One region of the Synechococcus sp. TAK9802 genome, then DNA from elsewhere that is predicted to be linked to it. Evidence: predicted binding sites of a transcription regulator. Region 1 holds the regulator's gene; each other region holds the start of a gene.
What was found. The regulator NtcA, encoded in region 1, controls nitrogen genes in cyanobacteria. The targets are predictions, from matches to a motif close to GTANCNNNNGNTAC.
Positions count from the first base shown of each region.

Region 1 (7,540 bases):
TCGTCTCCCCTGCTGGGGCCGTAGGCGTGATGCAATTGATGCCCTCCACAGCCACAGAGATGGCTGACGCACCGACCAGCACGCCAATGCTGAAAGATCCCGCCAACAACTTCGAACTGGGCGCGCGCTACATCAACCACCTGCTGGAGCAATGGGAGGACGACCCCTTCCGCAGCATTGCCAGCTACAACGCCGGGCCTGGTGCTGTGGCTTCTTGGATGCAACCCACGGATCAAGACGACGATGCGCTCTGGGTTGAACGCATTCCTTACCCGGAAACACGCTTCTACACCAAGAAAGTGCTGGACAATCTGCTCGGCTACCTAGGCGGCAATAAACCCTTCTGCAAAGAGACTGGCGCTGGGGTGGGGCAGAAGCGTGCCGGCGATGATGCCAGCGATCACGACCAAACTCATCAGAAGCAGGCAGATCCCAGCGGCGGGCAGAACACCGATGCGGATGAGATCGAGCCTGGCCAACAGCACGGCTGAGGCCAAGATCAACACGTCGGTGAGCACATTGAGCTTCAGCAGGTAGATGCCACCGGTGATCACCAACAGCAGCGTGACCACCAACGTCATCACCCGGCTCGATGCCATCAGCAACGACACCTGGCGCAACAGCAGATCGGGCATGGTGCAGAAGACGACAACCACCTGCGTCTGCAGCAACACGAGACCCCAGAACCAGGCCGCACTCACGCCATAGAGAGACGTAAAGGAGGGCTGAACAATTTGCCAATGGTTGCCGAGCACAACCGCAACGAGAAACAGCACCGTCAGCAACGGCGCCCGAACCGGAAGGCTCAGCAGTCGCAGAATTGGCATAGCGTCAAGGTAGCGGCGGCCTTTCAAAGGTGCTGCCAGAGTGATCGCTGCGGTTGACGTGCGATGACAGGCACCCCGGAGTCTTCGCCCCTGGGCACAGCGCAGCGATGGGTGCTGGTGCTGATTGCGGTGGCTCTGGCCATTGGCCTGGTTGTCCTACGCGGTGGCATTCAGAGCGAAAGCCCGATGGAGCAGCTGGCGAGACGATCCCTCGACCCACAAACAGCGTTAACCAACGGACGCCCAACGCTGATCGAGTTCTACGCCGATTGGTGCCAGGTCTGCAGAGAGATGGCCCCTGCGATGCTGGCTTTGGAGAAGCAATCGCGCGATCGACTCGATGTTGTTCTGGTCAACGTCGACAATCCCCGTTGGCAAGATCTGGTTGATCGCTACGACGTCAACGGCATTCCCCAGTTGAACCTGTTCAACGCTGAGGGGGAAGCCAAGGGGCGATCCCTCGGCTTGCGCAGCGCTGAGGAACTCCAGCTACTCACCACAGCACTGCTTGAAAATCAGCCGTTGCCGGCCTTGCCTGGCGTCGGCAACATCAGCCAGCTGCTGACGCCCCCCTCCGCGAACAACGCGATGGCAGGGGCCTCGAGCCCAGCCAACGCGGGGCCCCGCAGCCATGGTTGACACGCCTCGCCATGATCACCACAACTCGTCACTCTGACGCTCCCATGGACCGCTTTCGGGTCGATCTGATCGCAGCTACGCCGAACCCGCAGCAATGCGTATACGCCGCCATGCATCAGGACTACAGCGAAGGATTCGTGGCCGGAGATCGTGCCAACTGGCCCGATGAGCAGCGGGCTGGAGAGATCTGTGTGAAACGCCTGCTGTCTGGAGAACGAGGCCACTACGGCCCGATGGAGCATGCGCAGATCGTGCTGAACGTGGGCTGGTTCCCGCACTCGGTGATGCAGCAGGCCCGCACCCACCGGGTTGGGGTGAGCTTCGATGTGCAGTCGATGCGTTACACCGGTGAACGCATCTGCCGTGCAGCGGATGGAGCCCTTGAGCTGGAAGAGGTGTTCTATCTGCGGCCCATCGGCGAGTACAGCGATCGGAAGGGCAAGAAATACGCCTACACCGAAGCACTACGCCAACAGGATCTTGATCTCTGCCGGAGCGCCGCCGAGCGCTACAGGGATCTGCTCAGGGCGGGCTTCGCCGAGGAGCACGCCCGCGGCATCCTTCCCTTCGACTACCGCCAGCATTTTGTGGTGAGCTTCAGCCTGCGGGCGTTCCTGCACTTCATGGATCTGCGGGCCAAGCTCGATGCCCAGCTGGAGATCCGCCAGCTCTGTGATCTGATGTGGCCCCACATGGTGGAGTGGGCCCCTGAATTTGCAGCCTGGTACGAAAAAAGCAGGCTGCACCGGGCGCGTTTGGCCCCCTAAACAGAGAGCACTAAACCTTGGCCAGCGTCACCCGTTCCGGTTGGTGCTGGTACTTGCCTTGTCGATCGCTATAGGTGGTCGAGCAGGGATCACCCTCAAAAAACAGCAGCTGACAGATGCCCTCATCGGCATAGATACGGCAGTCAGCACCGGAACTGTTGCTGAATTCAAGGGTGAGGTGACCCTCCCAGCTCGCTTCTGCCGGGGTGGTGTTCACGATGATTCCAAGGCGGGCATAAGTGCTCTTGCCCAAGCAGATCACGGTGATGTTGGGGGGAACCCGCAACTTCTCCAGGGCCACACCGAGGCCATAGGAATGGGCCGGGAGAATGAAGTAACGCCCGTCTTCATCCTCATGAAGGGGAGTGGGTTCCAGGTTGGCCGGGTTGAACCGCTTGGGGTTCATAACCGTGCCTGGAACATGCCGGAAGATCAGAAATTCCTGGGGGGAAAGGCGTAGGTCGTAGCCGTAGGAGGAGCAACCAAAACTCAGAACTGGCCGCAGCTTCTGCTCCGGCTCCAGGTGACGGACCAAACCGCTCTGGAATGGCTCGATCATTCCCTGCCCGGCCTGTTCAGTGATCCAGCGATCGCACTTGAGCATCAGAAACCTCGGCGCAACTCCGTGACTTGATCTGCCATCTCCACCACACCGGCGGGGATGGCAGGTCCAGTGATGATCACATCCATCGAAGCGGGCCGCTGCTCAAGGGCTGCAATCACGTCCGCCTCATCCAGGTATCCGAAGGCCACGGCAAGGCCGAGTTCATCCAATACCAGCTGGTCGAGATCTCCCTGGATCAGATGCTGGCGGCAGATGGACCAAACCTCAGCCACCGCCTCGGCACCGCCGGGATGCCCCGGAGAGGGGAGGCAGAGGGGCACTTCCGGCCGCAGCCAGACGAGGCCTCCACAGAGCTGCACCCGGCCGGCCGGTCCCTGCTGCACGCCCCCTTTGAGGAACTGACTGATCAGAACACGACTGCCCAAGCCGGCAGCTCGCATGGCCTGGCTGAGAACACTGGCGAAACTGCCTCGATAAGGCGCCGTATGCACTTGCAGCTGCCCTTCGGGAGCCGCCAGATGTAGGGGTGGCGGATCAGTGACGGCAGGCAAGGGCCTCAGGCCCGCCCGATGCAAGGCCTGCTGATCCCGATCCAGGGAATTTTGGAAGGATTGGGGGTCGGCGAGGCTTGTGGTCATCACGGAAGCATCTGTCCGGGCGACCCCGGCAAGACCTTGAATGTAGCGGCGAGATCACATTCCACAAGGGCATTGACACCACCCATGGTGTTTGGACAGGGCGAGAACCAACCGCCTGCGAGGCTTGACGAACTGCACACCACCGATGAGCCAATCCCCTGAACAACGCACTGATGGCCGTCGCCCGCAGCAGTTGCGACCGTTCTCGGTGACCTGGAATCCCATGGGGTTTGCCTTGAGCTCCCTTGTGGTTCACACCGGCCGAACCGCTGTTCTCTGCAGCGTTTGCTTGGAGGACAAGGTTCCCCGCTGGCGCGAGGGAGAAGGATTGGGATGGCTCAGCGCCGAATACCGGTTGCTGCCCGGATCCACCCCACAGCGGCAATCACGGGAGCTGATGAAACTCTCGGGTCGCACCCAGGAAATTCAGCGGCTGATCGGCCGAAGCCTGCGCGCCGTGATCGACATGGAGCGCCTAGGGGAGCGCACCTTGCTGATCGACTGCGACGTGATCCAAGCGGACGCCGGCACCCGGACGGCCTCGATCACCGGGGCTTGGCTCGCCCTGGACCAAGCCTGCCGATCCCTGGTGGACCAGGGAGTGCTGGAGCAATCACCCCTGATCGATCAGGTGGCGGCTGTATCCGTTGGCTTGGTTGATGGCCAGGCCTTGCTGGATCTGGACTACAGCGAAGACAGCCGAGCCGAGGTGGACCTGAACGTTGTGCAGTCCGGCGATGGCCGTCTGCTGGAAATCCAGGGGACTGCGGAGGGTGCGCCCTTCAGTCGCAGCCAACTCAATGAGCTGCTGGATTTAGCAGAGCCGGGATTGACATCCCTGATGCAGGCGCAACGCCAGGCCTTCAACGAGCACAGCAGCGTTACGTAATAACCGCTACATGGCGGCCACCGCCGGCTCCGTAACTTCGCCACACCAGGGGGTTGTCATGACCAGTAGCCGAGGTTTCAGCCGATACGCCCCGCAGATGGTGGCTCCAGCTCCCAGCGCAGAGCCCGCCAACCGCTCCCTGCTGGAGATCATCAGAGATCTCGATGGCGCCAGCAGTGAACTGGTGGATCGCAACAAGACCATCTTTTTCCCCGGAGATCCCGCAGAACGGGTGTATCTGATCCGCCGGGGAGCCGTTCGTCTGTCCCGCGTCTACGAATCGGGAGAAGAGATCACCGTGGCCCTGCTCCGCGAGAACAGCCTCTTCGGGGTGCTGTCACTGCTGACAGGTCAACGGTCCGACCGCTTCTATCACGCTGTGGCCTTCACTCGGGTCGAAATGGTGACGGCACCAGCGACCTCCGTGAAGGCCGCCATCGAAGCAGACACCAGCGTTGGCCTGCGCTTGCTTCAGGGTCTCTCCAGCCGGATTCTGCAGACCGAGACGATGATTGAAACCCTCACCCATCGGGACATGTCATCCCGGCTGGTGAGCTTCCTGCTGGTGCTTTGCAGGGACTTCGGCGTGGCAGATGAGCTGGGCATCACCATCGACCTGCGCCTGTCCCATCAGGCCATCGCTGAAGCAATTGGCTCAACACGCGTCACAATCACGCGTCTGCTGGGAGACTTGCGTCAATCCGGTCTGGTTCAGATTGACCGCAAGAAAATCACGGTTCTGGATCCGATCGCGCTGGCCAAACGCTTCAGCTAGGCCTGCCATCGCCCGACTTGTGCAGCCATGAGCGGCTGGACACTGATCCTGGTTCTGTTGCTGCTCGGGGGCGTGCTGTCGACCCTGGGCGACCGCTTGGGCAGCCGCGTCGGCAAAGCGCGACTGAGTTTGTTCAGCATGCGCCCACGGCGCACCGCCGTTTTGATCACGGTGTTGACCGGCAGCCTGATCAGCGCACTCTCACTTGGCCTGATGCTTCTGGTGAGCCGGCAGTTGCGGGTGGGCCTGTTTGAACTGGATGCCCTGCAGGAGAAACTCCAGGACAGCCGTCAGCAGCTGGAGGCAGCCGAGCGGGAACGGGACAAGACCCAAACAGAAACCAAACGGATCGCCATTGAGCTCGAGCAATCGCAGCAACGGGCCAACACCCTGCGCCTCGAACTGGCTCCTCTTCAGAAGGAGCTGGCCCAACTCGAAGCCGAACGTGAACGCCTCAGCCAGGACATCACCTCCCGCGATGCGGACATCCAGCGCACGGAAGCCGAACTCAACAGCGTTCGCAGCCACATCCGAGCCGGTGAGCAGGAACTCAAAGAACTGGAACGCAATCTGGTCGCCTTGCGGCGTGGATCTGTGGTGATCAGCAGCGGACAGACCTTGGCAAGAGCAACGGTTCGACTGGATGCTCCGGACCAGGCCAAACAGGCTGTCGACAGGCTGTTGCAGGAGGCCAATCTCAACGCCTACGGGAAAGTGCGGCCTGGCGAAGCACCCGAACGCCAGTTGATCCGCGTTCCGCGCAGCGATGTGGAACGCCTGCAAAGCATCATCCGCAAACCGGAGACCTGGGTGATCTCGCTGCGCTCAGCCACCAATGTGCTGCGAGGTGAAACAGCGGTGTACGCCTTTCCCGAGGTGCGTCCGAACCGGCCGGTGACCCAACGCGGAGACTTGCTGGCCACCACCACACTGCAACCGGATGAACGCACTCCAGAGGGCATTCGCACACGATTGAACCTGCTCCTGGCCTCGGCCTATGCCGAAGTGCAGCGGCGGGGATCCCTGAGCGAAGGCCTTCAGTTCGATGGATCAGCCCTCTCCCAACTGGCCCAGACCCTGATGAAAGGACCCAGCCAAAGCGTGGTCTTGGAGGTGATTTCCGCAGGGGTCAGCGACAGTGCCGATCCTGTCGTCGTCACCATTCAGGCCTCCCCATGAAACGGGTGGCCGTCCTCGATCCAGGCCGCTGCAAATGTGGTCTTGTGCTGGCCGATCTTCAGCTCGGCCTCGTGCGCGAAGGGCATGTGCTGGCCCCGGAGGCCGTCGAACCCTGGCTGGAGCACTGGAATCAAGACCAAGCTCTCGACCGCATCCTGATCGGCGATGGCACGGGAAGCCGAGCATGGATCCAGCGACTGGAACGGCTGGGCCATCTCACTGTGGTTCCAGAGCAGGGAACAACCCTGAGGGCGAGACAGCGTTACTGGGCGCTGTGGCCAGCTCGAGGTTGGCGACGGATGCTGCCGGCAGGACTGCGCATTCCACCGGTGGATCTGGATGCTGTTGCAGCTTTGGTGATGCTTGAGGAGCACCTGCAATGCCGCCTGAAATGGCCTGAGCCTGATCCCACGTTCTCGCTCAGAACCTGGCCCGGACCATGAAGGTGTAATCACCCCCCGGTTCCAGCCTGTAATCAGAACGCACCAGAAACCGCCGCAGGGCATCCTCGATCAGGGCACGTCCCAGGGATGGCTCCACCACCAGTTCACCGCGATCAAAGGCCCAGGAAAACTGCCACTCAAACCCTCCAGCAGAAACTTCACCCTCCACGCACTTGGCTTGAAAACACTGGCGGAGCACCCGCAAATGGGCCGTTGTCGCCGGAAGTGCCGGCATCAGTCGACCGGCTCCAGGTCATAGCGGAACCCGTTGATCCAGGTTCCAGCGCGCTCAAAGCTCTGGCGCTGAAGACGTTGAATCCCATCCAGAACAGCATCGAGAACAGCGCCGACACAGGGTTGCTCCGCCTTGCTGAACGGACCAAGAACATGGGACACCGTTCGGGCGCGGCGTTCGGCAGGGTTCTCAGCCGGCGCACCAATGCCGATCCGCAGCCTGGGGAACCCCTGGGTACCGAGATGCTGAATAGTGCTGCGCAAACCGTTGTGCCCGCCGGCACTGCCCTGGGCCCGCAACCGCAAACGACCCAGCGGAAGATCCATGTCGTCCACCAACACCAACAATTGGTGAGGCTCCAGGCCGAACCAATCGAGAGCCGCACGAATGGAACGACCGCTGTCATTCATGTAGGTCTGAGGCATCAGCAAGCGCAGCCGCTGCTCACCAACCCCTGTATCGGCTGCAAGACCGTGCAACTTGGCCTGCTGACGAAAACTGAACCCAGAGCGCTCACCCAAAAGCTCGAGGGCCATGAAGCCGATGTTGTGACGGGTGCCGGCATATTTCACACCCGGATTTC
Region 1 is NZ_CP047937.1:242,347-249,886, reverse strand. It holds partial or broken gene SynTAK9802_RS12735 (transglycosylase SLT domain-containing protein) at 1-188, shown strand, start outside; gene SynTAK9802_RS12490 (hypothetical protein) at 324-827, opposite strand; gene SynTAK9802_RS01295 (thioredoxin domain-containing protein) at 891-1,466, shown strand; gene thyX (FAD-dependent thymidylate synthase) at 1,511-2,233, shown strand; gene dcd (dCTP deaminase) at 2,244-2,837, opposite strand; gene SynTAK9802_RS01280 (cob(I)yrinic acid a,c-diamide adenosyltransferase) at 2,837-3,436, opposite strand; gene rph (ribonuclease PH) at 3,582-4,325, shown strand; gene ntcA (global nitrogen regulator NtcA) at 4,384-5,100, shown strand; gene SynTAK9802_RS01265 (DUF3084 domain-containing protein) at 5,128-6,279, shown strand; gene SynTAK9802_RS01260 (resolvase) at 6,276-6,722, shown strand; gene SynTAK9802_RS01255 (DUF3146 family protein) at 6,700-6,957, opposite strand; gene pth (aminoacyl-tRNA hydrolase) at 6,957-7,540, opposite strand, start outside.

Region 2 (7,540 bases), 160 kb from region 1:
TCGTAGCACTTGATACATGAAACGAGTTCTTCTCCTTGTCGGCTCCATCTTGATGATTACCGCAGGGTGCTCCATGGGTGATTCCAATAAGGAGCAGCCCAAGAAGGCGATGTTCAAAACGCAAGCTGAGGCTGAGGCGGCTGCTCCTGAATTTGGTTGTACAGGTGCTCACCAGATGGGTGAGATGTGGATGGTTTGCGAAAAGCACGAGCAAGCTGGCCACAAGGGGCACAACTAATTCACCCGCGTAGTAGGCCACGCCCGTGAGGCGAGCCCACGAAGAAGAAGTACAAGCTCTGGGCTCCGTCGTGGCAGAAGGAGATGGGCTGGGTTCCTGAGGCGAGTTGACGCCAAAGCAGCCCTCAATGTCATCGGAATTACATTCCTTGAGGAGTATTAAGTAACTCAAAGTTGGTATCAAGCAGTTAAGTGACTGCACTGCAGCGGGTTTACATAACTCATTCGGGAACTACATGGAACGCAATACTGAGTCTTCCGATTGTCTTTAGGTTTCTGCTTATGGCATTCGCGGGGACAATCGTTGCAACCATGGCTAGATCAAAAAAAGACTTTGCCTTGCTTGCGGGCACCTTCCTCTTAGGGCTTGTAGGCTTAGAAGCAGTCCTGAATTTCTTCGGCGTCTAGACCTTCCACGTTGCAGAAGGAGATGGGCTGGGCTTCCGAAGCTGGTTAAAACAATCCTATTGCGAACTAGAACCACTCAAACCATGACTGAGACAACTGTTCTGGACTTCAAGCTCAGCAACACGTTTGAGGAATATCGCGCGCATATGAATGCTCCTGAACAGCAAGCGATGTTTGCCGAGATGGGAGTCAAGACCTTCTTCATTGGTGTCTGCAAGGACGACCCCAAAAGAGCGACAGTGATGTTTCAAGGACCCGAGGACGTCCTCTACAACATCTTCACGAACCCAGAGACCAAGCCGATTGTTGAAGCTTCTGGTCATGTCTATGAAGGCACCGTGATCACACGTTGGCTTGCTTGACCCAACGCCGACCTCGTGACCCACATAGTCCCCAGAGTCTGAATTGAGCCGATAGGGTCAGCGGACTCTTAGGCCTGCCTCTCTTGAACCGTCATCCGAACATTGCCTTCTTCGGTGGCACCGTGATCATCGCGATCATGGTCATGGCTGCCTTCGCCAACGTCGCCAACGCTTGCCACCACAACGCCGAAACAGCCGAGCAAACCTCCACAGAGGCTCCTCGGAAGGCTGACGAAAAGACTGAAGTTGAAGCTTGAGGGAGACGCGGGCGATGGAACCCGCGCATTCCATCTCCCAAGACGTGGCAGTGGTGCTCGCGTCAGGCCCACTCTTTAACCAGCCCTTAATCAGGATCAATGAGTCTTAATGCTCAATAGGTGTACAGAAGGCCACATGACGGCACCTGACCCGCCAATGTGAACGAGAGGCAGTGGTGCCTTAAATGCGTCAAGCATGGGAGGTGAGGCTGAGGGGCCCGCCTCTTTTTTTATTCAGCGCTTGACCCAACGCCACAGGCGAGACACCACCCAAACACAACAGAAGAAAGTAAGTAAAAGTCCCTAATGCACTCAAGGCATCCACGGACATACGACGCATGTCTTTAGATTTTCTTAACGCACTGTTGTGCATTCTCCAGACTGCTCGGCTGGAGAAATTCATAGGCGGGTAATGCACGACCCGCCTTTTTTATGTGCTTCATTCACTCAGAAAGTGCTGCTACCTGAGTGGATTTTTAAGCGCGACGTGCTCGGCGGCTTTGAGCTGAATCCAGAGGGGATTCTCCTGAGACCGTAGTTATTACGTTTAATGGACAGGCGAGAGCACGAAAAGGAGCATGCTTGCCTTCCGAGATGACTGAACCTATTGGGGCGCCGCCTGTCAGATCAATTGTCATAACCGAACAAAATCTTTGAAAGGTCTACGGACGCGTTGCTCGGAACCGCCGATCGGCTTCCCGTACCTCACCTGATCAAGCGCCACAGACGGGCCATCAGACCACTGGGATTGCGTTGATTCTCGCGATCCTGCCAATCCGAGTAAGAACTCAAATCAATCTCTTCAGGCAGTGGCGCCCAGCCACCCATCCATGTGTTGATCTTCGGCGCGCGCTGGTTGCAGGGCAGCGTCTCCAGCCAGTTGATGTAGTCGCGATTCATGATCCGTGGCCAGTGGTGCAGATGAGACGAGATCGGCGAGGGAACGACGGTCTTGGCTCGGGTGATCTGTTCCGACGGCTGGCCGGATCACCCTGTCTGGAAATGGGATGAGGCCCCGTTCTCAGCCGAGGCCCCGTTAGTAGCTGGAAGAAGCACGAAACCAGCCACTGGAGGAGTCATGGAGATGGCTGAGCTCAAGAAACTGACTAAGGACAAGCGACAAGCCGTCCACCAACAACTGTCACAGTGCCAGTTGGGTAGAGATAGTGAATATGTGAGGAAAAACGCCTCACGGGGTGGAAACAAGGTCACACTCCCGAGAGACGTTTTGGAGCCCCTGCCTTCGGCGGGGGTTTCTTTTTGGCTCGCGTTATCCACAGACCAAGTGGCGCTGCCTGCAGCTTCAAGCTTCAAAATGCCTCAAAAGCACTACCACTAGTGCTTCAAGGCATAAAAAAACCCGGTGTGACGCGCACATCGGGCCAGGTGATGGGGGAACTGACAATATGGCCCAGCTCTTAGCCACTGCCTAGCCCCACATTTGGTGTCTTAAGAGTCGGTACAGAACTTCACCGCACTATGTCCGGAATATGGATTTGTTGGCACTTCTGAGTCCAACGAGGCTAGTTTTGTCCAGTCCGGTCGGGTGATGGGGATCAACCGAAAGGATTAGCGACCTCGGAGACACCTCCGGGGTTTCTTTTTAAGTAATGGCCATAAACCAAAGATCTAGCTAAGGGTTGAAATTCAACCATCCCGATTTAGATGACCTCTGGATATCCCGAAATAACGGAGCAAAATCCCTTGGTGCCCATGCAATCTGTGGGTCACCGGGAACGACTCGCAAAGTTCGTTGGCGAATTGTGGGCACAACGCCGACACGTTGTTGAGACTCGGCGCCGTATCGATAAGAGATTTGCGGATGAGAACGACTGGTTTGTCCGCAAAGACACTGAACTCGTGGACTGAACTCCTGTCTGGCTATGGCAAAGCCCAGACCATCAGAGCTATGACCTCAATAGAGACACGTCCCCACGAGAGGGTGGTGGGCTTGGCTCAGGTGATCTGCTCTATAGAGCTGCAGCGGATCACCCTGTCTGCGATTCCGTAGTAAGTCATGCGATTTAGTTGAAGTCAATGCGGTTACGACGGAATTGCACCGCAACTGGCAGAGCTGGCGGTGCAGCGGAGCTTCAATTGCTCGGGGCTCCGCTTGCCTGGAATTGGATGAGGGCACTGAGCTGAATCCAGCCAAAAAGTGCTGTGTATCCATCTGAACGACAGAGGGGTTGACGCTGCCCCTATGAAGGGCCTGTAGCAACCGCTACCAACAACGTTCACCTCGCTCCTGCGAGGCGCAGATCACCAGGGCAAGGAACGGGGACCTGGATTTCTGAGGAACCACAAATGACCCTGACCTATCGCGGCCAGAAGTACGACCAGCAGAAAGTGGCTGGCGCTTCCTACAAGCCTGCTCTGACCTACCGCGGCGTTTCATACGCCAAGTGATCAAGGCTTATCAGAAGATCCCAAGCCCCTGCCCTCGGCGGGGGTTTCTTTTTGCCTACGAGTCAGCGCCGACGTGGCAGAAGGAGATGGGCTAAACACGAAGGGGAACACCGACATCTCCTTAGGCTGGCTCGGAAAGCGGCTTCATTGAGCTGGCTCAGATTGCTGACTGATTAGCGACTACTGGAAAGCCGTCTGACCTTCATCGCTGAACTGGTAGCTCTCCTTGCGTAGGTCTTCCTCAAGCTTTTGTAGTTTTGCGCTCAAGACGGCAACTTTCTTGCTGTGACCAATGGACGAGAAGCAGGCAAGCCGACAAGCCTCCCACCGAAGACCGAACTCCAGCCTCTCAATGGGAGTTTTGGCTGCTGCCATCCCTCTCCTTATCAACGGGGTAAAAACTAAAAAAGAAAAATTGGTTGCCGTAGGGAATGTGTCTACGAGCGTTTAGTGATTACCGCACCGCCCGCCTGAGTCGATGACTCGGCGGCGGATGCTGTGGAACAACGCGAAAAGCTTGTCAGGCGACGCAGCAGAAGGACGCTGGCGCCGTGGTGAGTGCCATCCGCTAGCTCGATCACATGACCGGCATCGGATACAACTCCCACCGCGGCCTCGGCATACGCCGTTGAAATGCATTGGCGAAGCAATTCACAAGTGAATTAAGAGGAGGTTTCACATCGCCTACAGGGAGGCGAGCTGAGACAAACCTTCAACCCCAGCACAAAACAGCTCCAGCCTCCACGCCGGTTGCCGCCAGCACACCAACAACACAAACGCCATCAGCGACAGCATCAGCGGAACCTCCACCTGAACTCGAACACTTCAGGGTTTGAGCCGGCGGTTTTGCCGGCTCTTTTTTTTGCCTTCAACGGCGACCGGTGCCAGTCACCACCAGATGCCTGGAGGCATCAATCTGAAGCCAGCCTTCATCCCGCAACTGCCCCAACACGCGGGTCACGGTCACCCGTGTGGTGCTCAGGGCACTGGCGATCTCCTGATGGGTCAAGCGAAGGTTGAGCCGCAAACCGGCCTCACAGGGTTCGCCAAAGTCCTTGGCGAGCAGCTCCAAAAAGCCCCGCACCCGTTCTTCGACGCGACGCAGCCCCAGCAGGGCCAGGAGCGACTCCGCCTGGCGGTAGCGGGCGGCCATGGCCTTGGCCAAACCAAGCGCTAACTGAGGAGACTGCTCGAACTCCGCCAGATTGCAGCAGAGCAGATCGCAATCGGTGAGCGCTACAGCCTCATAGGCCTCCACATTGGTGAATGCGGCACCGAAGGGTTCGTTGGGACCCACCAGGCCAAGCACCAGCTCGTCGCCATGCACCGACAGCGCCCCGAGCTTCACCATGCCGCGCACCACAAACCAAACACTGTTCTTCAGCAGAGGAACGAAACTTCCCGCGGTGACATGAACAACATTGCGATTGTCGTAGCTGCTTTCAAGAAACGCCTTGAAGCCCAGAGCTGTTGAACTCAGATCAACCGACGGAGTGGCAAGCATTTGGAATCCCGTGAATCCAGAAAAACTGTATTAGGGACAACATCGATTCCCAACAAAGAGCTGGGAGAGATTCGGGAGAGATTCGGTTAAGAAGGCTCTAACACTGATCGCCATTTGATTCATTCAGCCCATAAAAAAAGGGCCCCGAGGGGCCCGTTGATGTTTGGTTTTGAAAAACCAATTCAAGCCAAGATCACTTGCCGATCTTGTTGACAGCGGCCTTGGACTTGGCCAGGATGTCGCCCTTGAGGGGAACGAAGCCCAGAGAAGGGGCCTTGTTCTGAGCAGCGTCGCTCAACATGTAGTTGAAGGCGTCCTGAACCACCTTGGCATTGTCTCCGTTGCCGGTTTTGTACGCCAGAACCCAGGTGAGGGTTGCGATGGGGTATGCGCCCTTGGCGGTGGGGTTGGGGTTCTTGCCAGCCAGGTCCTTGTCCAGGCTGATGCCATTGAGGGCCTTGGCACCCGCAGCCACAGAGGGCTTGAGGAACTCACCGGACTTGTTCTGGAGAGCGGCGGCAACCACCTTGCCCTTGATGTACGACTGGTTCACATAACCGATCGCGCCTTCACGGTTCTGGATCAGGCCAGCCACACCGGAGTTGCCCTTGGCGCCAACGCCAGCGGGCCACTTCACGGACTTACCGGTGCCGAGGGTCCAGGTCTTGGAGAAGGCCTGCATGGAGTTGGTGAAGGCCTTGGTGGTGCCAGAGCCATCGGAACGGTGCACCCAGGTGAGGGTGCCGGGCTTGCAGCCGAGCTCCTTCCAGTCCTTGATCATGCCCATGGCGACCTTGACGGCCTGCTCCTGGGTGAGCTTCAGGTTGCAACCGGGCTTGTTGTAGCCGAAGGCGATGGTGCCACCCACCATCGGGATCTGAACCACACCACGGGTGACCTTGGCCATGTCCTTCTTCTTCATCGGATCATCCGATGCACCGAAGTTCACGGTCTGGTCGATGAAGGCTTTACGGCCGGAACCGGAACCCACGGCCTGGTAGTTGACCTGAGGGCCGCCAGCCTTGGCCAGGTCGGCGAACCAACGCTGGTAGATCTTGGCCGGGAAGGAGGCGCCAGCGCCATTCAGCCTTTCAGCAGCTGAAGCAGGTACTCCAACCACAAGGGCCAGGGCGGAGGAAAGCAGGAGAGCTTTTTGTGCAGTGCGAATCACAACCGGAAGAGAAGGCTGATGCACCTCACGTATAGTTGATGAACACGGTGAATGTCGTTATGCGGCGCTTAACGAGAATTAAGCTTTGAATAAAAATGCGTTAAATCAGCCAAACAGTCCTGATTGACTTACTTATTCGCAGGAAGATGTATCAGAACTAGATGACACTGGGCATCAAATTTCAACCAGTCCTCTTCACGAAGCAAGCCAAAAACTCGCGTAGCCGTGACACGTTGGTGCTCAAGGCACTGGTACTATCTTGATGAATTAGGCGCCGGCTCAAGCGAAGACCATCCTCGCAGGGCATCCCATAGTCCTGGGCAATCAGCTCTATAAATCCCCTGACGCGATCCTCGATTCGACGAAGACCCAGCAGGGGCAAAAGCTGCTCTGCTTAGCGGTAGCGAGCCCCGATGGCATCCATCATCGCCATCGAGAGCTCAGGTGATAGCTGGATTTCATCCAGACTCAGACAGAGCAGACCGTAATCCGTTGATATGATTCATGCGGAGCCCAGCTCTTCATTCAGACTGAGACGTGTATGGAAACTTGCCGCGATATTGAAGTTCGATGATGTGAAGGTAGTGTCGGCGGAAGTGGTGGGCCTGATCGCTTTCGCCATGGTGTGTTTTCTGAGCCGTGATGAACTGCGTGTTCTGCGTGGATTTGTTGATGAGGCGGTTTACGGGCTGAGTGATTCCGCCAAGGCCTTCGCCATCATCCTGTTCACCGACATCTTCGTCGGATACCACAGCCCGGAAGGTTGGCAGGTCTTGCTGGAAGGGGTTGCCGAGCATTTCGGTCTTCCCTCCAGCCAAAGTTTCGTCAACCTCTTCATCGCGACATTCCCGGTGGTGTTGGCGACGATCTTCAAGTATTGGATTTTCAGGTACCTCAACCGTGTGTCTCCGTCTTCCGTCGCGACGCTGAAGGGAATGAATGGCAGTGGTTGACCCCTCCTCCTCAGTGGAGCCCCCCGTTGCCGGCCAGGCCAGCCGGCTGATCCTGGTGAGTGGGCCAACCCGCAGTGGCAAGAGCCGCTGGGCAGAGCACCTGTTGAAACACCACCCTGTTGTCACCTACATCGCCACGGCGGCCGCCAGGCCGGATGACCGTGATTGGCAAAAGCGTTTGGAGGCCCACCGGCAGCGTCGGCCCGACCATTGGAGCGTTGTTGAATGTGGGGCAGAGC
Region 2 is NZ_CP047937.1:406,727-414,266, reverse strand. It holds gene SynTAK9802_RS02265 (DUF3721 domain-containing protein) at 74-238, shown strand; gene SynTAK9802_RS02260 (DUF3764 family protein) at 729-1,007, shown strand; gene SynTAK9802_RS02255 (hypothetical protein) at 1,091-1,264, shown strand; gene SynTAK9802_RS02250 (hypothetical protein) at 1,970-2,164, opposite strand; gene SynTAK9802_RS02245 (DUF4278 domain-containing protein) at 3,572-3,673, shown strand; gene SynTAK9802_RS02240 (Crp/Fnr family transcriptional regulator) at 4,542-5,177, opposite strand; gene pstS (phosphate ABC transporter substrate-binding protein PstS) at 5,371-6,345, opposite strand; partial or broken gene SynTAK9802_RS02230 (proton extrusion protein PcxA) at 6,951-7,301, shown strand; gene SynTAK9802_RS02225 (bifunctional adenosylcobinamide kinase/adenosylcobinamide-phosphate guanylyltransferase) at 7,288-7,540, shown strand, end outside.
Region 2: SynTAK9802_RS02245 (DUF4278 domain-containing protein) is a predicted target of NtcA. The motif match lies at 3,479-3,492, and genes of this name have one in related genera.

Region 3 (7,540 bases), 310 kb from region 1:
AGCCATCGACTGCTTCCTCGCCGACATCTATGGCCCCCAGCAGATCCTCAACGACGGTGTGATCCCACGGGAAGACGTTGAGAGCTCCTCCGGTTGGCGACCTCAGATGCAGGGCATCAGCCTGCCCCTCAACCACTGGTGCCACATCTCCGGGCTCGACCTGATCCGCGACGGCCATGGCACCTGGCGGGTGCTGGAAGACAACCTGCGCTGCCCATCCGGTGTGGCCTACTTCCTCGAGAACCGTCGGGTGATGAAACGGTTATTCCCTGGCCTGTTCGAAGGCCGTGCCGTTCAACCGATCGACGACTATCCATCCCATCTGCTGCGCACCCTTCAGGACCTGGCGCCCTGGAGCGACACCCCCCGCGTGGCGATCCTGACGCCCGGGGTGTTCAACAGCGCCTATTTCGAACACAGCTACCTGGCCCAAGAAATGGGCATTCACTTGGTGGAGGGGCGCGATCTGGTGTGCGAAGACGGCCGGGTGTGGATGCGCAGCACCAACGGCCTCAAGCCCGTGGATGTGATCTACCGCCGCATCGACGATGATTTTCTTGATCCCACCGTGTTCCGCAAAGACTCGATGCTGGGGGTGCCGGGCCTGATCGATGTGCTGCGGCAAGGACGGGTCGCCATCGCCAACGCCCCTGGCACCGGCGTCGCCGACGACAAGCTGATCTACTCCCACGTGCCGGCGATGATCCGCTACTACCTCGATGAGGAGCCGATCATCGAGAACGTTCCCACCTATCTCTGTGCCCGACCGGACGACCAGCGCTACGTGCTCGAACACCTCGAGCAGCTGGTAGTGAAGTCGGTGGCGGAAGCTGGGGGCTACGGAATGCTGATCGGCCCCCAGGCCAGCCGATCGGAGCTGGCGGACTTCGACACGAAGATCCGTGCGAATCCCCGCAACTTCATCGCGCAGCCCACGCTGCAACTCTCCACCGTGCCGTCCCTCAGTGACGGTGAGCTCTACCCCTGCCACGTTGATCTGCGCCCTTACGTGCTGCGCGGCGCAAGCAGCTGGGTGAGTCCAGGTGGGCTGACGCGCGTGGCCCTCAAGCGGGGCTCGCTGGTGGTGAATTCGTCCCAGGGCGGCGGCTGCAAGGACACCTGGATCGTCGACGACCAACGGATGGCGACACCGCAACCCCAGGAGGCGGTGCCGTGCTGAGCCGCGTTGCCGATTCGCTCTACTGGATCAACCGCTATCTGGAACGCGCCGAAAACATCTCGCGCTTTCTGGAAGTGAGTGAGGCGATGGCGCTGGACTGTCCTCCGGGCAGCGCCGAACCGTGGCTGCCGCTGGTGGAGGTGACGGGGGATCGCCAGCGCTTCGATACGGCCTACCCCGATGCCACGCCCAAACAGGTGGTGCACTTCCTGCTGCGGGACCGCAGCAACCCCAACAGCATCGTGAGCTGCATTGCGGTGGCCCGGGAGAACGCACGACAGATCCGGGATGTAATCACCACGGAGATGTGGGAGCAGATCAATGATCTGCACTGGAGCCTGCAGGACGACGAAGACATCTGGCGCGAACCGGTGCAGGAACAACTGCGGATCATCCGCCGCGGCTGCCAGCTCGTGTACGGGATCACCGACACCACCCTGAGCCGCGATCTGAGCTGGCTGTTCAGCCAGCTGGGTCGTCTGATCGAACGCGCCGACAAAACCTCCCGCATCCTCGACGTCAAATACTTCCTGCTGCTGCCCTCCCCTGAGGAGGTGGGTGGCGTGCTGGACGAACTGCAGTGGATCACCCTGCTGCGCACAGCGGGCGCTTATCAGATGTACCGCCAAAGCATGCAGCAAGCGATCAGTCCTGCATCTGTGGCCCGCTTTTTGCTGCTGGATCCCAGCTTTCCTCGATCGGTGCGGTACTGCCTGCAGGGCATCAGCGACACCTTGCAACAGATCCAGCAGCTCCCGACCCAAGACACGCCGAATGACCTCGACTGTTTGCGCGGACAGCTCCTAGCCCGCTGGAGCTATGTGCGGATCGACAACCTGATCGAAGCCGGTCTGCATGAAGCCATTGACCAGCTTCAGCAGGACCTCAACCAACTCCACAACCTGATCCAGACCCGCTACTTCACCAGCGCGGACCTCCATTCCATCCCCACCGATCCCGCATGCGCGCTCTCATCGTTCACCGCCTGACGTATCGGTATGACGCCCCGGTGTTCCTCGGGGAACATCGCCTTTGCCTGAGGCCTCGAGGGCAGGGGTTTCAGACCCTGCTGGAGCACCAACTCAACGTGCTGCCGGAACCGGAGCAACGTCGGGAACTGGTGGCCGCCAGCGGCGATGAAATCCAACGGCTCCGCTTTCTCGGCAGCACTGAGGAACTGATCTTTGAGGCCCGCAGCCTGGTGGAGACCCGACCGGCAACCCCGCTGGAGAGCTGCTTCAACGGACTAGAACCACCCCTGCCCTACCCACGCGGCCAGCTCAACAGCGATCTGCAGGGCGCCCTGGAGGGCTGGTTGCCCAACGGCCAGCACGAACCCTCGGCCATCGACCTCACCCAGGAAGCCCTGATGGGCAGCAACCAGCAGACCCTGGCCTTTCTGAAGCAACTGATTGAACTGATTCAAGAGCGGGTGAAATACACCCAACGCCATGTGGGACCCGCCTGGCCGGCGGGCCGAACCCTGCGCGAACGGATCGGCTCCTGCCGTGATCTGGCCATGCTGATGGTGGCCTGCTGCCGCGTGGTGGGTCTTCCGGCCCGCTTCGTGAGCGGCTATCAACTGCAGGAACCTCCCCCAAAGGAGTACGACCTGCATGCCTGGACGGAGGTTTACCTGCCGGGGGCGGGCTGGCGGGGCTTTGACCCCAGTGCCGGGATGGAAGTCAACGAGCGCTATGTGGTGCTGGCCACCTCCTCCAAGCCAGAACTCACCGCAGCCGTGAGCGGCAGCTTCAGCGGTCCCTCGGGAACAAACAGTGAACTGAACTGGCAGATTCAGATCAGCGAGGAGGCCTCCGCAACGGAAACCCCCTCACGCAACCTGGTTCAGGCCGCCTGAAGCAACGGTTCCACTCCGTGCAACTGGGGCTTCGGCGCCGAGCTGTGGGTGGCTGCCATCAAGGCCGGGATCTCGGCGCTGTTGTAGACGCGGAATTCCCGCACAAGAGAAGCACCCTCCTCACGAACCGCCTGGTTCAGAACGACGGAACCATCGGGATCGGAGATCGAGCGGTGGAAAGTGCCAGGAGGGATGCGAAGGATGTCACCACCGCTCTCGAGCCGAACAATGTGGAACGGCTGTTCCCAGGCCAGATTCACCAGGAAGAAGGTTCTGCCGCCACTGGCCGCAAGCAGATTATCTTCCTGATGAGGATGCAGATAGAACTGCCAGGCTCCACTCTCCGGATCGTTGGGGGGGGACACGGCGGGGCCGCTGTGAATCACCAGGTCGCGCGCGTTCGAGGTGTTCACGGTGACGTCGAAAAAACGAACCGACGGAGTGTCGCGGAAGCGCTCGTAGGCCAGCAGTTCAAACATGTCGATGGATCCTGCGGGATCCTTCAGCTGCCCCGTTGTACCGAGGGCATCTCGTAAAAACGGTGACGACCACGACGGTTCAGCCCCCCAGATACGCCATTTCCGCATGGGTTGACGCAACGGCGGCTGGATCACGCTCCTCGCTGTAGCGGTCTTGACGCCGCTGCCAGAGCTGGCGCATGGCCTGCTCAAGCTGACGCTCCGAGGCGAGCGCGGGCTTGAGATCGGTGCCTTCAGCAGAAAACAAGCAGGTGAACGCCTGCCCATCGGCGGTGACACGCAAGCGGTTGCAATCCCCGCAGAACGGCTCACTGATGGAGGCGATCACACCGATGGAACCGGCGCCATCGCCATAACGCCAACGCCGGGCCGTCCCACCCCGCGGGCGACCCAAAGGCTGTAGGGGCCAACGGGCATGAATGTGCTCCACCATCTGCGCCGCCGGCAGCACCTGATCCAGCGTCCACTGGTTGCGGTTGCCCACATCCATGTATTCGATCAAACGCAGCTCCATCCCCTGCTGCCGAGCCAGACCGGCCAAGGGCAACAGCTGATCGTCATTGATCCCCCGTTGGATCACCGCATTGAGCTTGAGCTCGCCGCATGAGGGATCAAAGCCAGCGGCGCAGGCCGCCGCGATGCCGTCCTGCACCTGGCGCACCAGGCGGTCTCCAGCCACGGCACCACCCTGAAGACCAGCCATGCGCGCCGCTGCCTCCCCTTCCGCCGCATCCAGGCTGATGGTGATGCGATCCAGCCCTGCGGCACGCAACGCCCGCGCCATCGGTTCCGACAACAGCACCCCGTTGCTGGTGAGCGCCACGGCCTGCAAACCAGCGATCGGATCCGAACGATCCCGCCGGGCCTGGGCCACCGCCTCCAACAACGGCAACAAGCGCCGGCTCAACAACGGCTCTCCACCGGTGAGCCGCAACGTTCGTACCCCCAGGCGCGTGGCCACACGAATCACGCGAATCTGCTGCTCAAGGGTGAGCAGGCCAGAGGGCTCCTCCACATCCGGACAGCAGTACGGACAGGCGAGATTGCAACGGGCCGTGAGCGACAACCGCAGCACCCCGATGGGCCGGTTGAGGCGGTCTGCAAGCGGCAGCGACGTGCTCATCCCTCCAACGCTGCCAGATCTGCAGGGCAGTTGGCATTCACCAACGCCTCTGCAGGCAAGCGCACCGCCTGATGGGGAACGCAGGTCAACCAATCCATCCAGCGCAACTCTCCGCGTTGCAGTTGCTGATCAAGGCAGGAGCGGAAGGGAGAACCGGAGGGGATCACCGCCAGCAACGGCTGCAGCCGTTGCCCGTCATGGGCCACCGCTGCCTGCTCCGGGGCACGATTCCAGGCTGCGATCAGCTGCTGGACAACGGCAGTGCGCAAACGGGGCATGTCCACCGGCAGCACCAACAAGGCCTCCCCAGACTGAGACGGCATCAGCCTGGCCAGCGCCTGCAGGGGGCCATTCCAGGGAGGGGGCTCCAGAACCACGGAACATCCGGGCCGGTGGGCCAGCAACTCTGCGTGCACGGGATGACGACTCAACACCTGCACCGGATGACCGAGCGGCAACAGCTGGTCAACCAGGGCCGTGAGCCAGACACCACCGGAGGGATGCGGCAAGAGGGCCTTGTCACGCCCCATGCGACGGCTGCTTCCACCACTGAGCACACAAACCCGCAAGCCTTGATTCACATCGTCGACCAACAATCTGCACCAGCGAAGTCCAACAACCCACAAAAGTTGCAACCGCTACCAAACCGCTGCGGCACAAGATCATCTGATCCGATCAATCAGCCTCATTGATGTTTGCTCGGAAACACAAAAACAAAAATCGGTAACCAATCTGACCAAACAAGGGGCCGGCGAATTGATTAACTGCGCGGGTCAAACGGATTCTCTTTTCGACCGTTTTGCCATCCCCGGGCACCTTTCCTTATTGAAGCCCGAGGTTCCTTCTCTTCTCCTCAATGCTTGGCGACCTTTGGTCATTCCAGGGCAGGTACCGAACCCTTCACCTGACCTGGATCGCCTTCTTCCTGACCTTCGTGGTCTGGTTCAACCTGGCCCCTCTGGCCACCACCGTGAAAGCGGACCTGGGTCTGACCGTTGGTCAGATCCGCACAGTGGCCATCTGCAACGTGGCCCTCACCATTCCGGCGCGCGTGCTGATCGGCATGCTCCTGGACAAATTCGGACCCCGGATCACCTACTCCTCGATCCTGGTGTTCTCGGCGATTCCCTGCCTGCTGTTTGCGTCCGCTCAGGACTTCAACCAGCTGGTGGTGGCCCGTCTGCTGCTCTCCATCGTTGGCGCCGGCTTCGTGATCGGCATCCGCATGGTGGCCGAGTGGTTCCCGCCCAAGGAAATCGGCCTGGCTGAAGGCATCTATGGCGGCTGGGGCAACTTCGGCTCCGCCTTCTCCGCCCTCACCATGGTGGCCCTCGCTGGCTTCCTCTCCTTCTCCGGCGGCTTCGAACTGCCCACCGGCGCTGTTCTGAACTGGCGCGGTGCCATCGCCCTGACAGGCATCGTCTCCGCCGCTTACGGCCTCTTCTACTTCTTCAACGTCACCGACACCCCCCCTGGCAAGACGTATCAGCGCCCTGAGAAAACTGCAGGTCTGGAAGTCACCTCCATGCGCGACTTCTGGGGTCTGCTGGGCATGAACGTGCCGTTCGCAGCCATCCTCTGCGTGCTCTGCTGGCGTCTTGGCAAGGTGGGCTTCCTCACTCCAAGCACCTACCCGCTGGCCCTCGGTGCCGTTGCCGTCTGGTTTGCCTTCCAGACCTGGGGAATCATTCGCACCAACCGCGACCTGATCCTCGGCAACAAGGTTTATCCCAAGGAAGACCGCTACGAGTTCCGCCAGGTGGCGATCCTCGAGCTCACCTACATCGTGAACTTCGGCTCTGAACTGGCCGTGGTTTCGATGCTGCCCACCTTCTTTGAAACCACCTTCGATCTGCCGAAGGCCACCGCCGGAATCCTGGCGTCCTGCTTCGCTTTCGTGAACCTGGTCGCCCGCCCTGCTGGCGGTCTGATCTCCGACCGCGTCGGCAGCCGCAAGAACACCATGGGCTTCCTCACTGCCGGTCTCGGCGTGGGCTACCTGGTGATGAGCATGATCAAGCCCGGCACCTTCACCGGCACCACCGGCATCGCCGTTGCCGTGGTAATCACCATGCTCGCTTCGTTCTTCGTGCAGTCCGGTGAAGGCGCCACCTTCGCGCTGGTGCCCCTGGTCAAGCGTCGCGTCACCGGCCAGGTGGCCGGCCTGGTGGGTGCCTACGGCAACGTTGGTGCTGTGACCTACCTGACCATCTTCAGCCTCCTGCCGATGTGGATGGGCGGCGGCGGCGAACCCACCCCCGAGGTAATCGCGGCTTCCAACAGCGCCTTCTTCCAGATCCTGGGTGTGGCCGGTCTGATCGTGGCCTTCTTCTGCTTCTTCTTCCTGAAGGAGCCCAAGGGGTCCTTCGCAGACCTGCACGAAGGCGAAACCGCCTGATCCATCTCCCTCCGCAGCACCCTGTCGCTGCACAACGACCCGGAGCTTCGGCTCCGGGTTTTGTTCTTTTTTTGGTTCCTGCATGACCAACTCTCCCCGCAGCGTGCGCAGCCAGTGCCCCTACTGCGGCGTGGGTTGTGGCCTGGAGCTCTTGCCTCCTGCCGTGAAGGGTGAGGCCGTGAAACGGGATGCTGAGGGCAACCCGATGTGGACCGCCCGCGGCGACCGCGAACACCCCTCAAGCCTTGGCCAGGTCTGCATCAAGGGCGCCACCGTCGGCGAAACCCTGGCCCCAGGCCGCCTGCGCCAACCCCTGTTCCGCCAGACCCTTGAGGACGACTTCGCGCCGATCAGCTGGGACGACGCTCTCAACAAAATCACGTGCCAAATCCAGGCGAGCGTGGCCCGGCGCGGCAACGCCGATGGCATCGCCATGTACGGCTCCGGTCAATTCCACACCGAGGATTACTACCTCGCCCAGAAGCTGCTCAAAGGCGCC
Region 3 is NZ_CP047937.1:2,125,871-2,133,410, forward strand. It holds gene SynTAK9802_RS12140 (circularly permuted type 2 ATP-grasp protein) at 1-1,180, shown strand, start outside; gene SynTAK9802_RS12145 (alpha-E domain-containing protein) at 1,174-2,169, shown strand; gene SynTAK9802_RS12150 (transglutaminase family protein) at 2,142-3,041, shown strand; gene SynTAK9802_RS12155 (redox protein) at 3,029-3,520, opposite strand; gene moaA (GTP 3',8-cyclase MoaA) at 3,600-4,643, opposite strand; gene SynTAK9802_RS12165 (molybdenum cofactor guanylyltransferase) at 4,640-5,236, opposite strand; gene SynTAK9802_RS12170 (NarK family nitrate/nitrite MFS transporter) at 5,500-7,041, shown strand; gene SynTAK9802_RS12175 (nitrate reductase) at 7,124-7,540, shown strand, end outside.
Region 3: SynTAK9802_RS12165 (molybdenum cofactor guanylyltransferase) is a predicted target of NtcA. The motif match lies at 5,272-5,285, and genes of this name have one in related genera.

Region 4 (7,540 bases), 320 kb from region 1:
TGGCGTTGGATGTCGGCATCCATCGCCGCTTCGCTCACGAAGGTGAGACAACTGGGGGCGAGGGCTTTGCCGAAGGCGCCGAACATCGGCCGGCCGTGCACCGGGCCTGGGGTGGGAATCGAGGCGTTGGCATCGCCCATCTGGGCCCAGACGATCGAACCGCCCTTTACCACCAGTTCCGGGCGAATGCCGAAGAAGCCTGGCTTCCACAGCACCAAATCGGCGAGTTTGCCGGTTTCGATCGACCCCACTTCGCTGCTGATGCCGTGGGCCAACGCCGGGTTGATCGTCACCTTGGCGATGTAGCGCTTGAGCCGGTGGTTGTCGTTGCGAGCGGAGTCTTCCGGCAGCGCACCGCGCTGCACCTTCATCTTGTGGGCGGTCTGGAAGGTGCGGGTGATCACCTCGCCCACTCGGCCCATGGCCTGGGAGTCGCTGGCGATGATCGAGAAGGCGCCCAGGTCGTGAAGGATGTCTTCGGCGGCGATCGTTTCGCGCCGGATCCGTGATTCGGCAAAGGCCACGTCCTCGGGGATCTTCGGATCGAGGTGGTGGCACACCATCAGCATGTCGAGGTGCTCCTCGAGCGTGTTGCGGGTGTAGGGCCGGGTGGGGTTGGTGCTGCTGGGCAGCACGTTGGCCTCGCCGCAGATCTTGATGATGTCCGGCGCGTGTCCACCGCCGGCGCCTTCGGTGTGGAAGGTGTGGATGGTGCGTCCCTTGATGGCGGCGATCGTGTCTTCCACGAAGCCGGCTTCGTTCAAGGTGTCGGTGTGGATGCACACCTGCACATCCATCCGATCGGCCACAGACAGGCAGGCATCGATGGTGGCGGGCGTGGTGCCCCAGTCTTCGTGCAGCTTCAGGCCGCAGGCACCGGCGCGCACCTGTTCTTCCAGCGCTTCCGGGGTGCTGGCGTTGCCTTTGCCGAAGAAGCCCAGGTTCACCGGCAAACCTTCGGCGGCTTGGAGCATCCGTCCGATGTGGAAGGCGCCGGGGGTGCAGGTGGTGGCATTGGTGCCTGTTGCCGGTCCGGTGCCGCCGCCCATCAGGGTGGTAACGCCGCTGGCCAGGGCCGTTTCGATCTGCTGGGGGCAGATGAAGTGGATGTGGGTGTCGATGCCACCGGCCGTGAGGATGTGGCCCTCCCCAGCGATGGCTTCGGTGCCTGGGCCCACCACGATCGTCACCCCTTCCTGGGTGTCGGGGTTGCCGGCTTTGCCGATGCCAACGATGCGGCCATCCTTGAGGCCGACATCGGCTTTGACGATGCCCCACCAGTCGAGGATCAGGGCATTGGTGATCACCGTGTCGACGGCGCCCTCGGCTCGAGGGGTCTGGGATTGGCCCATGCCGTCGCGGATCACCTTGCCGCCGCCGAACTTCACCTCATCGCCGTAGACGGTGTAATCCTTTTCGACTTCCAGAATCAGATCGGTGTCGGCCAGGCGAACTCTGTCGCCGGTGGTGGGTCCGTAGGTCTCGGCGTAGGCCTGGCGGGAGATGCGGTAGGGCATGGGTCAGGCGTCGAGGGGTCCGTTGATCTGGCCGTTGAAGCCGATGACGCGTCGCGCACCGGCGAGAGGAATCAGGTTCACGTCGCGGCTGTCGCCGGGTTCAAAGCGGATGGCGGTGCCGGCGGGGATGTCGAGCCGTTGACCGCGGGCTGCGGCCCGGTCGAACTGCAGGGCGGCGTTGGCTTCGGCGAAATGGAAATGGGAGCCCACCTGCACCGGCCGGTCGCCGCTGTTGGAGACGCTCAGTGTGGTGACGGGCCGGCCTGCATTCAGCTCCAGTTCACCCGGTTCGGGGAGCAGTTCGCCTGGGATGAGAGGTGCCATGGGTTCTGCCTCAGCGAATCGGGTCGTGCAGGGTGACGAGTTTGGTGCCATCGGGAAAGACGGCCTCGATCTGCACCTCATGGACGAGCTCGGGCACGCCCTCCATCACCTGGTCCTGACGCAGCCAGGTGGTGCCTTCCTGCATCAGCTCCGCCACGCTCTTGCCGTCACGGGCGCCTTCCAGCACCAGAAAACTGAGCCAGGCCACCGCTTCGGGGTGGTTGAGCTTCAGGCCACGGTTCAAGCGCCGCTCAGCAAGCAGTGCTGCGGTCACGATCAGGAGCTTGTCCTTTTCCTGGGGACTGAGATGCATGGCGAAGCTCGGTCTTCTTCAGTGTGTCTCCGCTGCAGCCTCGAAAGCGTTCACAATGGACGTTTGTCGGCGCAGAGGCTGTTCCTGCAGGGGCCAGACCCTGGGAATGCGAGGCCGTGTCAGCCCCCGGATCGTTCGCGTTCGCTCCCAGATCCGGCTGAACCAGAAGCGGGCATCACGGCTGGACTCGCCGGAATAGCGGGCGATCAAGCCCTGATTCAGAGCGCCGCAGCGCATCGTGCCCGTCAGGCCTTCGCGGTCGGCCCGCGCTCCCTCCAGCAGTGATGCTGTTGTTTCGGCACCCATCGCCATCGGTGCGGCCCAAACCAGTGTTCCGAACACCGGCGCGCCTCCCAACCCATGCGGGCTGTCCAGGCTGGCGCCGCCGAGCTCCACCCGATCCGCCAGCTCCCAGGTTGAGCGGTTGCCTGCGAGGCGCTGAATGGTGAGGCTCGAGCGCCACCGTCCCTGCTGCAGGGTTTCGCCGGCGGCGGTTCGGCCCAAGCGCACGATCTCTGCGCTGAGAAAGGAGGCGTCCTGGGGCAGGGTCACCGTCAGCTGCTGCTCGAACAGGGCATCGGCGTACAGCACCAGTTCCTGCGGCAGCCATTCGAAGTCACTGCCGCTGGCCAGTGAGCAGCGCACCTGTTGATGGGCAAAGCAGCCCTCGGGTTGCAGGCGGCTGCGGCCGATCGATCCGTAAACCTTCTGCGCCGCCACGCTGGTGATCAGGCCGCGGCTGTTGGCCTCAAGCTTGAAGTCCAGGCTGAGTTGATCGCCGCCCACCAGGCCTCCGGCGGTGTGCAGCACCGGCAGCTCGCAGCGTCCGTCTTCACCGCGTTCACTGCGAAGCAGCTTGAACGGAGCCGTGCAGCCCCCCTGGTGTTTGGTGCTGCCGTTGGTGGCATGAAACTGCAGGTCGCAGCGGCCGTGCCAGGGATCGAGACGTTGCATGGCCTCACGCTCCGCCGCCACCGGCTTCAACTTTGTAGCAATGCACACCAAAGCGCTGCTGATTGATCGGCACGCTTTTGTTTTTGAACTGGAGAGGAGCTGCTGGTGACGGATGCGGTGGTCGTGTTGGAGCAGCGTCTGCAGAACAGCAGTGCCACGGCCACTCTGCAGTTGCCGTTAACGGCCGAAGAGCGCACGGTGCTGCGGGGCCGTCGCACCACCTCCTGCGGTCGTCCGGTGCTTTTGCAGTTGCCCCGTGAGGGTTCTCTCCAGCCCGGTGACTTGTTGGGGGATCAGTCCGGTTCGACCGTTGTGGAGGTGACGGCAGCGCCGGAGGCGTTGCTGCGGGTGCAGGGATTGCATCCCCTGGAGCTGTTGCAGGCGGCTTATCACCTGGGCAATCGCCATGTCGCCCTGGAGCTGCATGAGCAGGAGCTGTTGCTGCCGGAGGATTCCGTTCTCGCCACGATGCTGGAAGGCCGTGGATTGACGGTCAGCCGCTGTCTGCAGCCGTTTGCCCCCGAAGGCGGTGCCTATGGAGGCCATCAGCACGGATGACGTCCCTTGCGTTGCTGCAACTGGTCAGCCCTGCCCTGCCCGTGGGTGCCTTCAGCTATTCAGAGGGGCTGGAGGTGTTGATTCAGGCGGGCTCCATCGCCGATGAGCAGGGCATCCAGGGTTGGTTGGAGGCTGAACTGCAACGGGGCGCGGTGCGGCTGGAAGCCGCGGCATTAAGGCCTCTGGCGGAGGCTTTGGTGGGGTGGTCCACCCAGGCCGATGCGGCGGCCAAGGGGCGCCTGATCGATCTTGATGGTTGGCTGTTGGCCACCCGCGAGGCCGCGGAGTTGCGAGCCCAGCAGCGTCAGATGGGGATGTCGCTGCTGCAGTTGATGACGGACATGGGGCACGACCTGCCTGAACCCGTGGCCCTGAGCTGGCCAGCGGCCTGGGCCTGGGCCGCTGTGCGCTTGTCGGTTTCAGGGGGAGACATGGTGGAGGGGTACCTCTACGGCTGGGTTGCCAATCAGCTCAGTGCCTCGGTGCGGCTGCTGCCGTTGGGTCCCTCCCGAGCGCAGGTGCTGCAACAGCGGCTGCTGCCGCTTATTGCCTCCCAAGCGCAGCAGCTCCAGGCGGCCGATCCCCAGCAGCTCTGGAGCAGCGGTGTGGGTGCGGGCATGGCGCAGCTTGCCCATGCTGAGCTGTATTCACGCCTGTTTCGAAGCTGATGAGCAGCAAACTGCGCCTGGGGGTGGCGGGCCCTGTGGGATCCGGCAAGACCGCACTGGTGGAGGCCCTCTGTCGCCGCTTGCGCGACGAGCTCCAGCTCGCGGTGGTCACCAATGACATCTACACCCAGGAGGATGCCCAGTTCCTCACCCGTGCGGGTGCCCTGGATCCAGAGCGGATCCGTGGCGTGGAGACCGGTGGTTGCCCTCACACAGCGATCCGTGAAGACTGCTCGATCAACCGAGCTGCCGTGGCGGAGCTGGAGACGCAGTTTCCGAATCTCGATCTTGTTCTGGTTGAGAGCGGCGGCGACAACCTGGCGGCGAGCTTCAGTCCGGAACTGGTGGATCTATGCATCTACGTGATTGATGTGGCGGCCGGCGACAAGATCCCCCGTAAAGGAGGGCCTGGCATCACCCGCTCTGACCTACTGGTGATCAACAAGATTGATCTGGCTCCCCAGGTTGGTGCCGATCTTTCAGTGATGGAACAGGACACCCGGCGGATGCGGGGAGACCGGCCTTGGTGTTTCACCAATCTCCACAGCGGCGAAGGCCTGGAGCAGGTGGTGGGGTTCCTGTTGCAACAGCTACCGAATCGTTGATCCGCTGCTGCTGGGCTCGTCATTTAGTTCTTCTTGATACCAAAGCCAGGACGCGCTGATCCGTACGTTCCATCAGCTGCCGTCAGGCACATTCCTGTTTTGGAACACCATGAGCTCTTCTCTCTCTAAGCGTCTGTTCGCCGGCATGGCCGCGGCATCGCTGGGCCTTGCCGTGACCGCATGCGGTGGCGGTGACAAGGCTGCCAACGTTGACTACGACGACAGCGTCACCGTCGGCATCCTGCACTCGCTGACCGGCACCATGGCCATCTCCGAGTCCACTCTGGTGGACACCGAGAAAATGGCGATCGATGAGATCAATGCCTCCGGTGGCGTTGAAGTTGATGGCAAGAAGTACAAGATCGAGTACATCGTCGAGGACGGTGCCTCCGATTGGCCCACCTTCGCTGAGAAGTCCAAGAAGCTGATCGACCAGGACCAGGTGCCCGTGGTCTTCGGTGGCTGGACCTCCGCCAGCCGCAAGGCGATGCTGCCTGTGTACGAGTCGAAGAACGCTTTCCTCTACTACCCGATTCAGTACGAGGGTCAGGAGTGTTCCAACAACATCTTCTACACCGGTGCCACTCCGAACCAGCAGTCGGAGCCTGCCACCAAGTTCATGTATGAGAAGTCGCCTGCCGCTGGCAAGCCCTTCTTCCTCGTGGGTTCGGACTACGTCTTCCCCCGCACCTCCAACACCATCACCAAGGAACAGCTCAAGTCCCTGGGTGGCGAAGTGGTCGGTGAGGACTACCTGCCCCTGGGCAACACCGAGGTTGCTCCGATCATCGCCAAGATCAAGAAGGCCCTGCCTGACGGTGGTGTGATCATCAACACCCTGAATGGTGACCAGAACGTCGCCTTCTTCAAGCAGATCCAGGACGCCGGCATCACCCCCGATAACGGCTACTACGTGATGAGCTACTCCATCGCGGAAGAGGAGATCAGCACCATCGGTTCTGAGTTCCTTGAGGGCCACTACGGCGCTTGGAACTACATGATGTCGATCGACACCCCGGCATCCAAGAAGTTCGCTGCTGACTTCAAGGCCAAGTACGGCGCCGACCGCCAGGTCGCTGACCCTCAGGAGTCGGCCTACAACATGGTCTACCTGTGGAAGAAGGCTGTCGAGAAGGCCAACAGCTTCGACGACGACAAGGTGCGTGAGGCCCTGGTCGGCATCGAGTTTGACGCTCCTCAGGGACCTGTGAAGGTGATGCCCAACCACCACCTCTCTCAGACCGTGCGCATCGGCCAGATCACTGCTGACGGTCAGTTCGAGATCCTCGAATCCACCGATGGCCCCGTGGCTCCTCAGGCCTGGAACCAGTTCGAGCCCAGCTCCAAGGGCTTCGCTTGCGACTGGACCGACGCCGCCAAGGGTGAGAAGTACAAGCTCTGATCTTCTGATCACAGCCTGATTGCTCTTCAGGGAGGAGCCCGGTCACGGGCTCCTCCTTTCGTCGTTTCATTGAACGCTTCGTTTCACACGTCCGTGCAACTGCTTCTCGAAAGCCTGTTCAACGGTGTTGCCATCGGCTCGGTGCTGCTGATGGCCGCCCTCGGACTGGCCATTGTCTTCGGCCTCATGGGCGTGATCAACCTCGCCCATGGTGAGCTGATCATGCTTGGGGCCTACACCACCTACGTGGTGCAGCTGATCTTCAAGCTGCCTGCGCTGCAGCCGGTTTACAACGCCTACGTGCTGGTGGCGCTTCCCCTGGCTTTCATCGTCAGCGGTGTGGTCGGCATCCTGCTGGAACGTACCGTGATTCGCCGGCTCTACGGCAACCCGCTGGAGACCCTGCTCGCGACCTGGGGCGTCAGCTTGATTCTTCAGCAGTTCGTGCGGAGTGTTGCCCTGGCCCACGCCGCCGGCCTGATCCTTGCGCTGGTGCTGGGCTTTGGCCTGCCGCTGCTGCTTCCCTCCTCGCTTCTTTCGGGGCCTCGGGCTCGTTTGGTGCGTGCGGGGAGTTGGGCTGTTTCAGCCCTGGGTGGTGTGCTGCTGGCCGGTGGCCTGGCCTCACAAATCAGCCGCATCGCCAGGGCCACCTCCCGCAATGTGGATGTGACGGCACCCAAATGGATGCGCGGCGGGATCGAATTCATGGACATCACCTTTCCCGTGCCGCGCCTGGTGATCATCGTGATCACCATCGTTGCGGTGGTTGGGGTGACGTGGTTCCTCAACAAAAGCGTGTGGGGCATGCGCATTCGTGCTGTGACCCAGAACCGTTCGATGAGTGATTGCCTTGGCATCCCCACCGACACCGTTGATGTGCTCACCTTTGGCATCGGCTCCGGTTTGGCCGGTGTGGCGGGGGTTGCTGTTTCCCTGCTGGGTTCGGTGGGCCCCAACGTGGGCGGCTCCTACATCGTGGGCTGCTTCATGGTGGTGGTGCTCGGTGGCGTCGGAAACCTCTTGGGCACAGTGCTCGCGTCCTTTGCCATTGGCCTGCTCACCGACTTGATCGGTGCTGGACGTCTGCTGACGATCTGGCCTGACATGCCAGCTCCCCTGGCCGGCGCGGTGAATTTCTTCGCCACCACGAGCATGGCCCAGGTGATGGTGTTCGCTCTGATCGTGGTGTTCCTTCAATT
Region 4 is NZ_CP047937.1:2,109,086-2,116,625, reverse strand. It holds gene ureC (urease subunit alpha) at 1-1,517, opposite strand, end outside; gene SynTAK9802_RS12090 (urease subunit beta) at 1,521-1,841, opposite strand; gene SynTAK9802_RS12085 (urease subunit gamma) at 1,852-2,154, opposite strand; gene SynTAK9802_RS12080 (urease accessory protein UreD) at 2,173-3,108, opposite strand; gene ureE (urease accessory protein UreE) at 3,214-3,666, shown strand; gene SynTAK9802_RS12070 (urease accessory protein UreF) at 3,663-4,334, shown strand; gene ureG (urease accessory protein UreG) at 4,334-4,939, shown strand; gene urtA (urea ABC transporter substrate-binding protein) at 5,049-6,341, shown strand; gene SynTAK9802_RS12055 (branched-chain amino acid ABC transporter permease) at 6,435-7,540, shown strand, end outside.
Region 4: urtA (urea ABC transporter substrate-binding protein) is a predicted target of NtcA. The motif match lies at 4,966-4,979, and genes of this name have one in related genera.